One region of the Azospirillum sp. A29 genome, then DNA from elsewhere that is predicted to be linked to it. Evidence: predicted binding sites of a transcription regulator. Region 1 holds the regulator's gene; each other region holds the start of a gene.
The links. The regulator LexA, encoded in region 1, represses DNA repair genes until DNA is damaged. The targets are predictions, from matches to a motif close to ATGTTCTANTTTGGTTC.
Positions count from the first base shown of each region.

Region 2: a site for LexA is predicted at 1,868-1,884, ahead of recA (recombinase RecA). Genes of this name have one in related genera too.
Region 3: a site for LexA is predicted at 1,788-1,804, ahead of ABNQ38_RS21285 (Y-family DNA polymerase). Genes of this name have one in related genera too.
Region 4: a site for LexA is predicted at 1,320-1,336, ahead of ABNQ38_RS07060 (putative DNA modification/repair radical SAM protein). Genes of this name have one in related genera too.

Region 1 is NZ_CP170466.1:560,457-564,163, forward strand. Features, by position in the region: gene moaC (cyclic pyranopterin monophosphate synthase MoaC) at 1-159, shown strand, start outside; gene glp (gephyrin-like molybdotransferase Glp) at 164-1,393, shown strand; gene lexA (transcriptional repressor LexA) at 1,604-2,329, shown strand; gene ABNQ38_RS17520 (ComEC/Rec2 family competence protein) at 2,403-3,707, opposite strand, start outside.
Region 2 is NZ_CP170466.1:712,693-716,399, reverse strand. Features, by position in the region: gene ABNQ38_RS18230 (ATP-binding protein) at 1-1,762, shown strand, start outside; gene recA (recombinase RecA) at 1,938-3,017, shown strand; gene ABNQ38_RS18220 (cupin domain-containing protein) at 3,131-3,427, shown strand; gene ABNQ38_RS18215 (hypothetical protein) at 3,460-3,707, opposite strand, start outside.
Region 3 is NZ_CP170466.1:1,353,057-1,356,763, reverse strand. Features, by position in the region: gene ABNQ38_RS21300 (TAXI family TRAP transporter solute-binding subunit) at 1-278, opposite strand, end outside; gene ABNQ38_RS21295 (HupE/UreJ family protein) at 518-1,012, opposite strand; gene ABNQ38_RS21290 (hypothetical protein) at 1,131-1,706, opposite strand; gene ABNQ38_RS21285 (Y-family DNA polymerase) at 1,827-3,104, shown strand; gene ABNQ38_RS21280 (DUF6504 family protein) at 3,023-3,376, shown strand; gene ABNQ38_RS21275 (methyl-accepting chemotaxis protein) at 3,397-3,707, opposite strand, start outside.
Region 4 is NZ_CP170461.1:308,387-312,093, reverse strand. Features, by position in the region: gene ABNQ38_RS07065 (DUF2076 domain-containing protein) at 203-889, opposite strand; gene ABNQ38_RS07060 (putative DNA modification/repair radical SAM protein) at 1,363-2,574, shown strand; gene ABNQ38_RS07055 (UdgX family uracil-DNA binding protein) at 2,586-3,707, shown strand, end outside.

The sequences.
Region 1 (3,707 bases):
GAGATGGAGGCGTTGACCGCCGTCACCGTCGCAGCGTTGACCGTCTACGACATGTGCAAGGCGGTGGACCGCGGGATGACCGTCACCGACGTGCGTCTGCTTCACAAGGCCGGCGGCAAGAGCGGCGAGTGGGGCGCGTCCTCCTCCACCGGAGCCTGACGCCATGATCCCCGTCGCCGAGGCGCGCGCCCGCATCCTGTCGGCCTTCGCCGCCCTCCCGGCGGAGACGGTCGCCCTGCCCGATGCTCTCGGCCGTGTGCTGGCCGAACCGGTGGTCGCCCGACTGACCCAGCCACCCTTCAACGCCGCCGCCATGGATGGCTGGGCCGTGCGTGCCGCCGACATCGCCGCCGCGACCGCCGAGGCCCCCGTCCCGCTGCGCCGCATCGGCGAATCCGCCGCCGGCCACGCCTTCACCGGCAGCGTTGGTACGGGCGAAGCGGTGCGCATCTTCACCGGCGCGCCCCTGCCCGACGGTGCCGACGCCGTGGTGATGCAGGAGGATTGCTGCGCCGACCACGCCACCGTGCGGATCGGCCGCGCCGTGGCCGCCGGCCGCTTCGTCCGCGAAGCCGGCTTCGACTTCACGGCCGGTCAGGAGCTTCTGCCGACGGGCCGGCGCCTGACCGCGCGCGACATCGCGCTGTCCGCCGGCGGAAACGTGCCGTGGTTGTCGGTCCACCGCCGGCCGCGCATCGCCGTCCTCGCCACCGGCGACGAGATCGCCCTGCCCGGCGACCCGCTGGGGCCGAGCCAGATCGTCAGCACCAATGCGCTTGGCCTCTGCGCCCTGGTGACCGCCCAGGGCGGGCTCGCCCACAATCTGGGCGTCGCCAGGGACACGCCGGAAAGTGTGGCGGCACTGGCGAAGGGGGCGGCCGGCTGCGACCTGCTGGTCACCACCGGCGGGGCGGCGCATGGCGATTACGATTTCGTCCGCGATGTGCTGGCCGAACGCGGCGTGGCGCTGGAGGTGCAGACGGTGGCGATGCGTCCGGGCAAGGCGCTGATGTTCGGCCGTGCCGGGTCGGTGCCGCTGCTCGGCCTGCCCGGCAACCCGGTGTCCACCGGCGTCACCGCGCTCCTGTTCCTCCGCCCGATCCTGCGCGTGCTGCAGGGCCTGCCGCCGGAGGATGACCGCCTGCCGCTGCGCGCCCGCCTGACCGGCGCGCTGAGGGCCAACGACCGGCGCGAGGAATATCTGCGCGCCACCCTCGCCGCCGGCCCGGACGGTGTCCTGACCGTCACGCCCTTCGCCCGCCAGGACAGTGCCATCACCACCCTGTACGCCCAGTCCGATTGCCTGATCCCCCGCCCGCCCCATGCCGACCCGGAACCGGCCGGCGCGATGGTGACCGTGCTCCCTTTGACGGATGGAGTGCTCAGCGTCTAGACTTGAACAGAGCGCCGGACATGGCGCTTGGGTGAGGACTGGAACAGGTGAACATCACCCGGAAAACTGTTTCACCGCGTTCCAAATGTTCCACACAAGTTCTAAAAGAAGCCGATGGGGGGCTTGACGCGCAGCAGGAACCAAACTAGAACATGGAGCAACGTTTAGTTTTTGTTCCATCTTCAGTCTGGCCCAAGCCGGGAGGCATCCATGCTCACGCGCAAGCAGCACGAATTGCTGCTGTTCATCCACGAACGGCTTGGCCAGGGCGGTGTCTCGCCGTCGTTCGACGAGATGAAGGACGCCCTGGGCCTGAAGTCCAAGTCGGGTATCCATCGCCTGATCACCGGGTTGGAGGAGCGCGGGTTCATCCGCCGCCTGCCCCACCGGGCCCGTGCGCTGGAGGTTCTCCGCCTTCCCGAGGGTCTTGACGCCTCCCGCAACCGGACCGCGGCTCCCAAGCCGAAGTTCCAGCCCAACGTCATCAAGGGCGATTTCGCCTTCGCCGGCCGCGATACCGCTCCCCCCGCCCCGACCCCGGCCGCCGCGAACGAGACGGTGCAGCTCCCGCTCTATGGCCGGATCGCCGCCGGTACGCCCATCGAGGCCCTGCGCGACAACAGCGCCTTCGTCGACGTCCCCGCCTCCATGCTGACCGGTGGCGACCATTACGCTCTGGAGGTTTCCGGCGACTCGATGATCGAAGCCGGCATCCTCGACCACGACACCATCGTCATCCAGCGCTGCGATGCGGCTGAGAACGGCACCATCGTCGTCGCTCTGGTGGACGAGGGCGAAGTGACGCTGAAACGCCTGCGCCGCAAGGGCAACACCATCGCCCTGGAGCCCGCCAACGCCGCCTATGAGACCCGCATCTTCGGCGCCGACCGCGTCCGCGTGCAGGGCAAGCTGGTCGGTCTGGTCCGGAAGTACTGAGCTTTTTGTGCCCAGCCGCCGATCCCCTCCTCCGTATCCGCGGGGGAAGGGATCGGCGAAGTCCAAGCTGCTCTCACTTTCCTCCGGTCCAGGGCCGATCTCCCCGCAGCCCGCGCACCGTCTCCACCGTTATTCCCTCCGCGGTCACCCTCAGCGCATGCGCGCCCTCATGCCGCAGCACCCAGCGGTCCACCACCAAATCCGCCCGGCAGCGTCGCGCCACCTCCGCCGTCACCACCGCATCGGCTGCCCCGCAGTCCTCATCCAGCGCATCCGGCAGCCGCGGCAAGGCCACCGTCTTTCCCTGCACCCGGTACAGGCAGCCAAGCGCGTCGCAGTCCAGTGACCGCCCTCCCCCGTTCCATCCTCCGTCCGCCGGCCAGGGATCGGCCACCGACCGCTCGCCATCGCGCTCCCGCCAGGTTTCGGTCATCCGCCCGCCGCCCTTGACCGACGCGCTGAGCCGTCCGTCCGGCAGCCTGACCGCCATCACTGGCCCGTCGCCGGCCACCAGCACATCCGGCCGCACCGCCAGCATGGGCGAGGCCAGTCCCGCCAGGACCGGCAGCATTCCCAACCAACGCCACCACCGCGTCCACAGGCACAGCCAGATCCCTCCCATCACCAGCAGCGCGAACCCTTCCGCCGGCATCGCCGGCACGGTCAGCGAAGCCCAGGGGAGACGGCCGAAGAACTCCGCCGTCCAGATCACCGCCCGGTCGCCCCAGTTCATGGCGATCAGCGCCGGTGCTTCCAGTCCGAAGGGCAGCAGCGCGTAGGCGATCAGGCTCCACGGCATGACCCAGAAGGACGTGATGGGAATGGCGATCAGGTTCGACAGCACGCCATAGAAGGCGATCTGCTGGAAATGGAAGAGCGAGAAGGGCAAGGTCGCCAGCGTCGCCACCACGCTGGTCAGCAAAATCCCGCCGACATAGAACAATCCGCGCACGATCCATCCCGCATCGCGCCGCCATTCCGCCAGCCTGACGCTGCCACGCTCGAATGCCGCGATCAGCGCCACCACCGCGGCGAAGGACATCTGGAAGCTCGGCCCCAGCATCCCCTCCGGGTCCATCGCCATGGTGACCAGCCCGGCGAAGGCGACCAGCCGCATGCTCAACGGGTGGCGGTCCAGCATGATCGCCCCCATCACCATGCCGGTCATCAGCACCGACCGCACCGTCGGCAGCGGCGCCCCGACCAGCAGCGTGTAGGCGAGTGCCGACAGGATGCCGAACAGCGCCGCGATCTTCTTGATCGGCCACCGCAGCGCGATGTAGGGCACCGCCGCCAGCAACGCCCGCACGACATAGAACAGGATGCCGGCGGCGACGCCGACATGCAGTCCGGAGATCGACAGCAGATGCGCCAGCCC
Region 2 (3,707 bases), 150 kb from region 1:
CCCCTACGACCTGTTCGACCATGGCGGCGGCGAGCAGCGCGGCGAGCTGACCATGGTGGGTCTGCGCAGCCGGCGGTTCCAGGTCGCGGTGGCGCAGAGCGTGGTGCATGCCGACGACGGCACCATCCACACCCGCTCGGTGGTGCGCGACCTGTCCCCGGAACGGGAATGGCAGGAGGCGCTGCGTCAGTCCGAGCAGCGGTTCCAGCGCTTCTTCGAGGATGCGCCCATCGGCATCGCGCTCGTCGACGAGACCGGGCAGCTGACCGAATGCAACGAGGCCTTCCTGGCGCTGATCGGCAGCGAGACCGGCAGCGTCATCAACCGCCCGATGGCCGACCTGATCGTTCCGGCGGAGCGCGAGGCGGTGATCGCCCGGCTGCGGGCGGTGCAGGGCGGCGCCGACCCGGCCCACCCGCTGGAGGTCCGGCTGTCCGGCGGGCGCGAGCTGACCGCCCAGCTCTATGCCCGGCGCCTCGCCAACCCGGTGCGGACGGATGGCCGTGGCGATGGCCGTGCGGATGGTGCCAGGGGCGATGGCGGCAGGGGGGACGGGGTGGGCCTGATCCTGCACTTTATCGACATGACCGAGCGCAAGAGCCTGGAGGCCCAGTTCGCTCAGTCGCAAAAGATGCAGGCGGTCGGCCAGCTGGCCGGCGGCGTGGCGCACGACTTCAACAACCTGCTGACGGCGATGATCGGTTTCTGCGACCTGCTGCTGCTGCGGCACAAGCCGGGCGACCAGTCTTTCAGCGACATCATGCAGATCAAGCAGAACGCCAACCGCGCCGCCAACCTCGTGCGGCAGCTGCTGGCCTTCTCGCGCCAGCAGACCCTGCAGCCGCGCGTCATCAACGTGACCGACGTGCTGGCGGAGCTGGCGAACCTGCTGCGCCGGCTGATCGGCGAGAACATCGAGCTGAAGATGATCCATGGCCGCGACCTGGGGCTGGTCAAGGTCGACCAGAACCAGCTGGAGCAGGTCATCATCAATCTGGTGGTCAATGCCCGCGACGCCATGGCCGGCGGCGGCAAGCTGATCGTCAACACCACCAATTACGTCGTCAGCCAGCCGGAACGGCGGGAGCACGAGACGGTGCCCGCCGGCAGCTACGTCTCCATCGAGGTGATCGACACCGGCTGCGGCATCGCGCGGGAGAATCTCCAGCGCATCTTCGAGCCCTTCTATACGACCAAGGAGGTCGGATCGGGCACCGGGCTCGGCCTGTCGACGGTCTACGGCATCGTGCGTCAGACCGGCGGCTTCGTGCTGGTCGATTCGGCGGTGGGGGAGGGAACCACCTTCACCATCCTGCTGCCGCACCACCAGGGCGAGCTGCGCCCGGTCGATACGGCGGAGCCGCGCGAGCGGCGCGGCAGCGACCTGACCGGCACCGGCATCATCCTGCTGGTGGAGGACGAGGACGCGGTGCGCGTCTTCTCCGCCCGTGCGCTGCGCAACAAGGGCTATCAGGTGCTGGAGGCCAAGAACGGCGAGGCGGCCTTGCAGCAGATCGAGAGCAACGGCGCCTCCATCGACCTGCTGATCACCGACGTGGTGATGCCGCAGATGGACGGCCCGACGCTGGCCCGCCATGTCCGCAGGCTGCGCCCGGAGATGCGGGTCATCTTCATCTCCGGCTATGCCGAGGACCGGCTGGGCGAGATCGACGGCGTCGAAGTCGCCCATTTCCTGCCCAAGCCCTTCTCGCTGAAGCAGCTGGCTTCCAAGGTGAAGGAGGTCATCCGCGACGGGCGCTAGGGGGGCGGTGACGGGCAGGCGGAGGAGCGAATTCGTTCGCGAAAACGAGCCCGGATAACCCCGGTAAAATAGGAACGCACAGGCAACATCGGCGCTTGCAAACAAGAACGAAGAGAGTACATTCAGCCTCGTTGCAAGAGCGCCGACCGTGTGTTCTAAGAGAGGGGTACCGGGCATGTCGTCCGCACAGCTTCGTTTGGTCGAGAAGGATTCCATGGACAAGCAGAAGGCGCTCGATGCCGCCCTGAGCCAGATCGAACGCGCGTTCGGCAAGGGCTCGATCATGAAGCTCGGCGCCAAGGAGAACCTGGTCGAGACGGAGGTGATTTCCACCGGCTCGCTCGGTCTCGACATCGCGCTGGGCATCGGCGGCCTGCCGAAGGGCCGCATCGTCGAAATCTACGGGCCGGAAAGCTCGGGCAAGACCACGCTGGCCCTGCACGCCATCGCCCAGGCCCAGAGGGCCGGCGGCACCTGCGCCTTCGTCGATGCGGAGCACGCGCTCGACCCGTCCTATGCCCGCAAGCTGGGCGTCAACATCGACGAGCTGCTGATCTCCCAGCCGGATGCCGGCGAGCAGGCGCTGGAGATCGCCGACACGCTGGTGCGCTCCGGCGCCATCGACGTGCTGGTGGTCGACTCGGTCGCGGCGCTGGTGCCGCGCGCCGAACTGGAAGGCGAGATGGGCGACAGCCATGTCGGCCTGCACGCCCGCCTGATGAGCCAGGCCCTGCGCAAGCTGACCGGCTCGATCTCCAAGTCGAACTGCCTGGTGATCTTCATCAACCAGATCCGCCTGAAGATCGGCGTGATGTTCGGCAACCCGGAGACGACGACCGGCGGCAACGCGCTGAAGTTCTACGCCTCGGTCCGTCTCGACATCCGCCGCATCGGCGCGATCAAGGACCGCGACGCCGTCGTCGGCAACCAGACGCGCGTCAAGGTGGTGAAGAACAAGATGGCCCCGCCGTTCCGCGTGGTCGAGTTCGACATCATGTATGGCGAGGGCGTCTCGAAGGTCGGCGAGCTGCTCGACCTCGGCATCCAGGCAAGCGTGGTGGACAAGTCGGGTGCATGGTTCAGCTATGACGGCACCCGCATCGGCCAGGGCCGCGAGAACGCCAAGACCTATCTGCGCAACAACCCGGAGATGGCCGACGCCATCGAGGCCAAGATCCGCGGCAACGCCGGTCTGGTCGCCGATGCGATGATGGGCACCCCGGAAGCCGACGGCGAAGCCTCCACGCCGGAGTAAAGCATCGGATGGGTCCGGAAGCCCGCCGCCTGAGAGGGCGGCGGGCTTTTTTTTGGCCGCAGAAATTGGCAGTAGAAATCAATGACAGATCAAAGGTTTGCGAAGGAAAGCAGATGATCAATCTGATTGCGGAAACGACGGCGCTGCCTCAGGCGTGGAGATCCCGGATCATTGGCAAGATCGCCGACGCCAATCTGAAAATCATCCGCATGGATGAGGCGGGCATTCCACCGGAAAGCCATGCCGAATTTGACGAGGCGCTTTTCGTTCTGGAAGGCAACATGACGCTGGACGTCGAGGGCGAGTTGATCGACATGGCGGCGGGCGATTTTTTCGTCGTCCCGGCGGGCAAAAGCCATCGCGTCCTGGAAGGAAGCCGAGGCGTCCTGTTCCTGGTCGATGCGGAATAGGGCCCGATCACGAGTCGTGAGAACCGGCTCTGCTACACATCCATCACCATATGCGGCCGGAACGCGCCCTCCAGCGTCAGCAGCAGATGCAGGTAGACCGCCACCTTGCGCGCGCGGTCGGTGTTGCGGGAAAGGCAGTCGCGCAGCTGTTCGGCCATCCGGGCGGTTTCCGCATCCTGCTCCGGCGCTGCGGCGGTGACCGCCTGGACGATGTGTTCGGGATCGACCGGGATCGGCGCCGCCCGGTCCTTCAGCAGGGCCTCGGCCAGTGCCTCCTCGT
Region 3 (3,707 bases), 790 kb from region 1:
GCGCGCAGCATCTCGACATTGTCGACCGATCCGTTGCTGGCCTGAGCCACCACGATCAGGCCGGGGATGCCGCAGCTTCCGCCCTTGTCGCAGGGGCGCGAGCCCGGAGGGTTGGAGATGGCGTTGGCGATCAGTCCGCCGATCGGGAAATAGGTGCCGGAGGTGGTGCCGGTGCCGATGCGGAAATAGCGGAGATCCTGTGCGGCGGCCCGCCCGCCCAGAAATCCGGTGCTCAGCAGTCCGGTGCCAAGCAGCGGGGCCAGGGCCACCCCTCCCATCAGCCCGCCCAGCAGATGGCGGCGGGTCAGAACGGGTCGAGTCGGGGGAGCCGCATCGGAATGCGGCCCAGGTCCCGGAGAGCGGAGCCCCGGCGGGGGTGGGCAGGCTTTGGCGGCTGCGCGGGGCACCGGATCGTTCCGTTCGTCTGGCCCGTGCGTCCCGAGCGGGAGGGGCGGGGAGGGGAAGGTCGTGCCTTCAAAGATTTCCGCGCAACCCGGTCATTTCAAGGCGTATCCGGTCAAATCACGCCGACGAGGTCGAGAACGCCGGCGACTGCTACCGCACCGCCACACAGACGCACGGCGCGGTCCGACTCGGCCTGCGTCACCGCGATCGACAGACCCAGCCCGCCGCAGGCGACCAGCATCAACCCTGACGCGAAACCGGCCCAATAGAGCGGCGGTCCCTGATGCGCATGACCGTGGAACACCGCGGCGACCGCGGCAACCAGCACCGCCACCACCGCCGGGGCGCGCACCCCCAGCGCGACCAGCGACCCGACGACCACCAGCGAGGCGGCCAACCCCGGCCCGGCATAGGGCAGCCGCACGCCCATCTGGGCGGCGAAGCCCGCCGCCAGCGCGGCGGTCACGGCGGCGGCCGGCACCTGCCACACCGCGGTGCCGCCGGACTGTCCGGCCCACATGCCGATGCCGAGGATGCCCAGCAGATGCTGCAACACCCACACCGGCGTGGTCAGCCCGTTGCCGAAGGCCCCCGTCACCGTCGTCATGCGCCCGCATCCCCCGTCCGTTCAGCTCCAGCTGCCGGTATGGCGGCTGAGCGGGGGCGGGGTCAAGCCGTCAGGACCGGCGCCGACACCGCCGCCGACGGGGGAGGCGGGGTTGCCGCTACCGCGCCAGCGGGTCGCCGAACTGGCGCAGGTCGTTCTCCCGCCGCATCAGGTCGCGCTGACCCAGCGGGTCGAGCCGGCCCATGGCGTCGTCGGTCCGCATGCGGTCGACCTCCGGCCGGATCAGGTCGCGTTTGAAGGCATCGGTGGCGCTCTGGGACGAGGGCGGGGGCGGCACCGGGATCGGGCGCGGCGGCTGGGGCAGGGCGGCCGGGTCGGGCGGCGGCGACGAACTGCCGCGGCGGCGTTTGGGCGGCGGCTGGTCGGTGCCGTCCGGGTCGCGGCGGATTTGCCGGTCGTCGCTCTGGCTGTCGCTGGTTTGGCGGGACCGGGCCGCGGTGGCGGGCTTCGAGTCGGTCCGCGACTGCTCCGCCTGAATCTGGCTCCAGGTTCGTCGCTCGCCCCCGCCGGGAACGACCGTCTGGTTGTAGACGGGCGGAAAGGCCTGGGCGCGGCCGGGCGTGTCGTCGCGCAGGTCCGACGGCGCGCAGGCGCCAGCCGCCAGCAGGAGAAGGAGCGGAGCCAGACGGCTGACGACCGGATGGCGGGCGAAAGACGGGGGATGTGGGGTCATGTACGGAATGTCGGCACTACCGAGCGTTTCGGCAAGATGAACCCAAGGAGAGACTCCCCATGCGGCCAAGTCAGCGCTAGAATGTTCTTTGTTTGTTCTTGGCGATCGAGGGGAGAGGGATTGGCCCGCGGAGCAGAGAGAACCAAGCGCCGCATCCTCGCCCTGTGGCTGCCGCGCCTGCCGACCGACGCGCGGGAACGGCTCATGCCGCCGGAGTTGCGCGCACGCCCCTTCGTCCTGCTGCGGACGGAGCGCCAGCGGCGGGCGGTGGTCGCGGTCAACCGGGCGGCGGCAATGCTGGGGATCGCTCCCGGCCACACCCTCAGCGATGCCCGTGCGCTGGAACCGATGCTGGAGGCGGCGGAGGCGACGCCGGAGGCCCATTCGGCCCTGCTCGGCCGCATTGCCGACTGGGCGCGGCGTTACAGCCCCTGGACTGCGGCGGACGGGCCGGACGGGGTGGTGATCGACCTCACCGGCTGCGCCCATCTCTTTGGGGGCGAGCCGGCGCTGGCCGCCGACCTGACCGGCCGGCTGCGCGCCGCCGGCTTCGCCGCCCGCGCCGCCATCGCCGGCACCCCGGCCGCCGCCTGGGGGCTGGTGCGGTTCGGCAGTCCGGAGGAGAGGCGGCGCGAGTCGTTGGATGGCCTGCCGCTCGCTGCCCTGCGGTTGCCGGCGGAGACGGTGGAGGGGCTGCATGCGCTGGGCCTGCGCCGGATCGGCGACCTGCATGCCATGCCGCGGGCGGGGCTGGCGGCGCGGTTCGGAGCCGGGTTGATGCAACGGTACGATCAGGCATTCGGCCGGCTGGACGAGCCGATCTCCCCGCGCCGGCCGGTGCCGGACCATCGCGAGCGCCTGACCTTCGCCGAACCGATCGCCACGCCCGAATCGATTGCCGGGGCGCTGCGCCATCTGCTGGGGAAGCTGTGCAAGGGGCTGGAGGCGGCAGGGCAGGGGGCGCGCCGGCTGCGGCTGGATGCCCACCGCACCGACCAGCGGGTGGACGACGAACCGCAGAGCCTGACGCTCGGCACCAGCCGCCCGGCGCGCGACCCGGCGGCGCTCGCCCGGCTGTTCGCCCCGCTGCTGGAGCGGATCGAACTTGGGTCGGGGCCGGGGCTGGAAACCCTGGTGCTGTCGGCGACCGAGACGGGACCGCTGTCCGCCGTCCAGACCGCAATCGACGGAGGGGAGGCCGGGGACCAGGGGAATGACGACCAGCTGGCCGAACTGGTCGACCGGCTGACGCTGCGGCTGGGGGACGGGCGGTGCTGCGGCTGGTGCCGCGGGAAAGCTGGCTGCCGGAGCGCTGCGTGGCGCCGCATCCGCCGATGGAGCGCCTGCCGGCGCCGAAGCCCTGGCCCGCCGGGCAACCGCGCCCCCTGCGCCTGCTGACCCCGCCCGAGCCGGTTGAGGCCACCGCCCCGCTGCCCGACGACCCGCCGCTGCTGTTCGTCTGGCGCGGCGTGCCCCACCGTGTGCGTCGGGCCGAGGGGCCGGAGCGCATCGAATGCGAATGGTGGCGTGGGCAAGGGTCGCTGGGGCCGGCGGTGCGCGACTATTACCGGGTCGAGGATGACGGCGGCCGGCGGTTCTGGCTGTTCCGCGCCGGCCTGTACCGCCCTGACGAGACCCCGCGCTGGTTCCTGCACGGGTTTTTGGCGTGAGGTGTCGGGTCGCCGCCCGCTTACCCCGCCCGGTCGAGCTGTTTCAGGAAGGCGATGTAGCGGTTGATGTCCTCCATGCGGCGGGCATGGTCGTTCATGTCGGACAGGCGGCCTTCGATGGCCTTCTGGGCGCCCTCCACCTCATCGATCACCGCATGGATGTCGGTCTGCAACTCCTGCGAGGCAGTCGCGGCCTCGTCCATGCGGGCGCTGGTGTCGTCGAGCTGGCCGCCGACGGAGCGGACGGAGGTCACCACCTGGTCGATGGCGCGGCGGGTATCGGCCAGCGTCTGCTTGGTGTCGTTGGCCAGCTTGCGCACCTCCGCCGCCA
Region 4 (3,707 bases), on a different replicon from region 1:
ACAGGGCGGACGGCGGCGTTCCATCGGTCGGGGAGGCCCCCCTGCCATGCCCCCTCCCATGCCTTGGCGCAGGCGATCCTGAACAGGGGGGAGGGGAAGGCATGGCGTCGGCTCCGCAACGGTGAGTCCGACGCCATTCTATAGGAATTTGTTCCCCAGAGGCGGCGTTAAGTTCAACGGAGCGCCGCCTGGGGGGATGGACTCACAACTCCTCTTCGCCGCCGAAATCGCCCCAGCCGCTGTCCTCGACCGTCTGTTCGACATGGTCGGTGGCGGCGGTGGCCGCGTCGGTGGCAGCGGTGGCGGCCTCGCCCGCCATCGCTTCGCCGCCGGAGAACATGCTGGAGAGCGCGCTGCCGATCAGCATGCCGCCGGCGACGCCGGCCGCCGTCTGCATGGCGCCGGCCATGAAGCCGCCGCCGGCCCGCGGCTGCTGGGCATAGCCGGCGACGCGCGGGTCGCCATAGGCGGGCGTGCCGGCAGCGGCCGGCGGACGGCCCCAGGGCGAGCCGGCCGGCATGGCGGCCGCCGGGGCGGCTGCGGCCGGGGCAGCCGCCGGATATGAGGGCTGCGGAGCGGGACGGCTGCTGCCGCCGAACAGGCTGCCGAACAGGCCCCCGCCGCCGGACTGGGCCGGGGCGGCGGCGGCGGGGGCGGCGGGACGCTCGCGCAGCTGGCGCTCCAGCTCCTCGTTGCGGCCCTGCGAGGCGGCGAGCGCCTGCTCCATCATCACGATGGCCTGCGCCATCAAATAGGGGGCGGCCGGCTGGCGGGCGATCCGCTCGCGGATCAGCGCTTCGGCCTCGGGATCGCGCGGGCCGGATTGCGCCTCGGCCTGATGCAGCTTGGCGAACAAGTCGTCGATGATCTGGCGTTCGGTGTGGTCCATGGCGATGCTCGTCTTCGTCAAAAGGTTGGGAATGAGGCGGGGGAAGATTTCAGGGTCTCGGCCCTGGGCCCGGCGCCGACGCCCCGCAGGCGCACGAAGCCGCCCGCCCGGAGGGCGGCAAAGCCAACCGCCAGGAGGGCGGCAAGCCGACCGCCAGGAGCGGCGGCAAAGCCGTGCGGCGCGCCGGAGGGGTAGCGCGCGTTGGGGATAAGGTCGGGAGCAGGGAATGCCGGAGGCCGGGGGCGCTGTCTCAGGGGCAAGGGCATCAGTCCCTCCAAGTGCGGTCACGCCCGTCGGCGCAAGAGCAGGTGAAGAGATCCGACATCGCGACCACGTCTAAGTCGCCAGAGGGGCCCGGATCCGGTTGTAGAGCACGTGGCCCCGTTCCGGCCCGCTTTCAAGACACCCCGCTTGCCTTTTCCTTTTGAAAGAACATATTGCGAACATCTGGAAGGAAGAGGGAAGCCATCGCGGTGGATGACGCGCTGCTCGACAAACTCGAAATCCTGGCGGATGCGGCGAAGTACGACGCGTCCTGCGCCTCGTCGGGGGCGAAGCGGCGGACGGGCGGGCCGGACGGCATCGGTTCGACCACCGGGGCCGGCATCTGCCACGCCTATACGCCGGACGGGCGCTGCGTCTCGCTGCTCAAGATCCTGCTGACCAACTACTGCCTGTTCGACTGCGCCTACTGCATCAACCGCCGTTCCTCCAACGTGCGGCGCGCGCGGTTCAGCGTCGACGAGGTGGTGCAGCTGACGCTGGGCTTCTACAAGCGCAACTGCATCGAAGGGCTGTTCCTGTCCTCCGGCATCATCCGCTCGCCCGACCACACGATGGAGCAGCTGATGCTGGTGGCGCGCACGCTGCGGCGCGACCATGGCTTCGCCGGCTACATCCACCTGAAGACGATCCCGGAGGCCAGCCCCTGGCTGATCGAGCAGGCCGGGCTGTGGGCCGACCGGCTGTCGATCAACCTCGAACTGTCGTCCGATCGCAGCCTGAAGGAGTTCGCGCCGGAGAAGGACGGCAGCTCGATCAAGGCGGTGATGGGGCAGGTCGGCGAGCGCATCCTGGAGGCCAAGGAGGAAAAGCGCCGCTTCTCGCCCGCAGGCCAGAGCACCCAGATGATCGTCGGGGCCGACGCCTCCACCGACCTGTCGGTGCTGGAGACCAGCGACACGCTCTATCGCCGCTATGGGCTGCGCCGGGTCTATTATTCCGCCTTCAGCCCGATCCCGGAGGCGAGTTCCGCTTTGCCGGCCAAGCCGCCGCCGCTCCAGCGCGAGAACCGGCTGTACCAGGCCGACTGGCTGCTGCGCTATTACGGCTTCACGGTGGAGGAGATCGCCGCCGGGGGCGAGGGCGGGATGCTGGATTTGGGCATCGACCCCAAGCTGGCCTGGGCCCTGAAGAACCGCGAGCGCTTCCCGGTGGACGTGAACAGCGCCGACCGCGAGATGCTGCTGCGCGTGCCGGGGCTGGGCGCGCGGGCGGTCGACAAGATCGTCGAGGCGCGCCGCCACACCACCCTGCGGCTGGAGGATGTGGCGCGGCTGTCGTCGGGGCTGAAGCGGGCGCGCGCCTTCCTGATCGCCGCCGACCACCACCCGGGCGGGCTGACCGACCGCGCCGATTTGCGGCAAAGGCTGGTGGCGCCGCCCAAGCAGCTCAGCCTGTTCTGAGGGGCCAAGCCATGCGGCATGTGGAGCTGAAGGATGGCGCCGACCTGGACGGCTTCCGCCGCGCGCTGCGCGGGCTGGTCGCCCTCGGCGTCGATCCGGACAAGGTGGTGTGGAGCGGCGGGGCGGCGCCGTCGCTGTTCGGGACCGCTCCGGAAACCGGGACGGCGCCCCTGCCGGCCGATGCCCCGCCGGTTCCGCTGCCCCGGCCGGTGGGGGCGCTGATCGAAAGCGTGGTCTGCCACCGCGATCCGGAGCGTTATGGCCTGCTGCACCGGCTGGTCTGCCGGGTGGTGCGGGGGGAACGCAACATCCTCGACCACCATGCCGACCCGCTGGTCCACCAGCTGGCGATGCTGGACAAGGCAGTGCGGCGCGACCTGCACAAGATGCACGCCTTCCTGCGTTTCCATGAGGTGCACGACCCCGACGGGGCGGAGCGCTATGTCGCGTGGTTCGAACCCGACAATTTCATCGTCGAGGCGACCGCCCCCTTCTTCGTCGAGCGCTTCGAGAGCCTGGTCTGGTCGATCCTGACGCCGGTCGGCTCGCTGCATTGGGACCGGCGCTCGCTGACGGTCGGGCCGGCGGCTTTGAGGCCGGAGGGGCTCGACCGCGACGACCGCTTCGCCGAGGGCTGGCAGCGCTATTACGAGAGCACCTTCAATCCCGCGCGGGTGAACCCGACGGCGATGCGGGCGGAGATGCCGCGGAAATACTGGGCCAATTTGCCGGAGGCGGCGGCCATTCCCGGAATGATCCGCTCCGCCCCCGCCCGCGTCCAGGCGATGATCGAGGCGGAGGCGGCAGCGCCCCGCCGCCGCAACCCCGACAAGGCCGTCGCCGCCATGGGCCGGCAGGAGCCGGCGACGCTGGCCGAGCTGAACCGCATCATCCGGGCGGCGGATCCGCTGGTGCCGGGGGCGACGCAGGCGGTGCTGGGCGAGGGGCCGGTGGGGGCTGCCATCGCCATCGTCGGCGAGCAGCCCGGCGACCAGGAGGATCTGGAAGGCCGCCCCTTCGTCGGTCCGGCCGGGCAGCTGCTGGACCGCGCGCTGGAGGAGGCCGGGATCGAGCGCAGCGCCGCCTACCTGACCAACGCGGTGAAGCACTTCAAGTTCGTCGCCCGCGGCAAG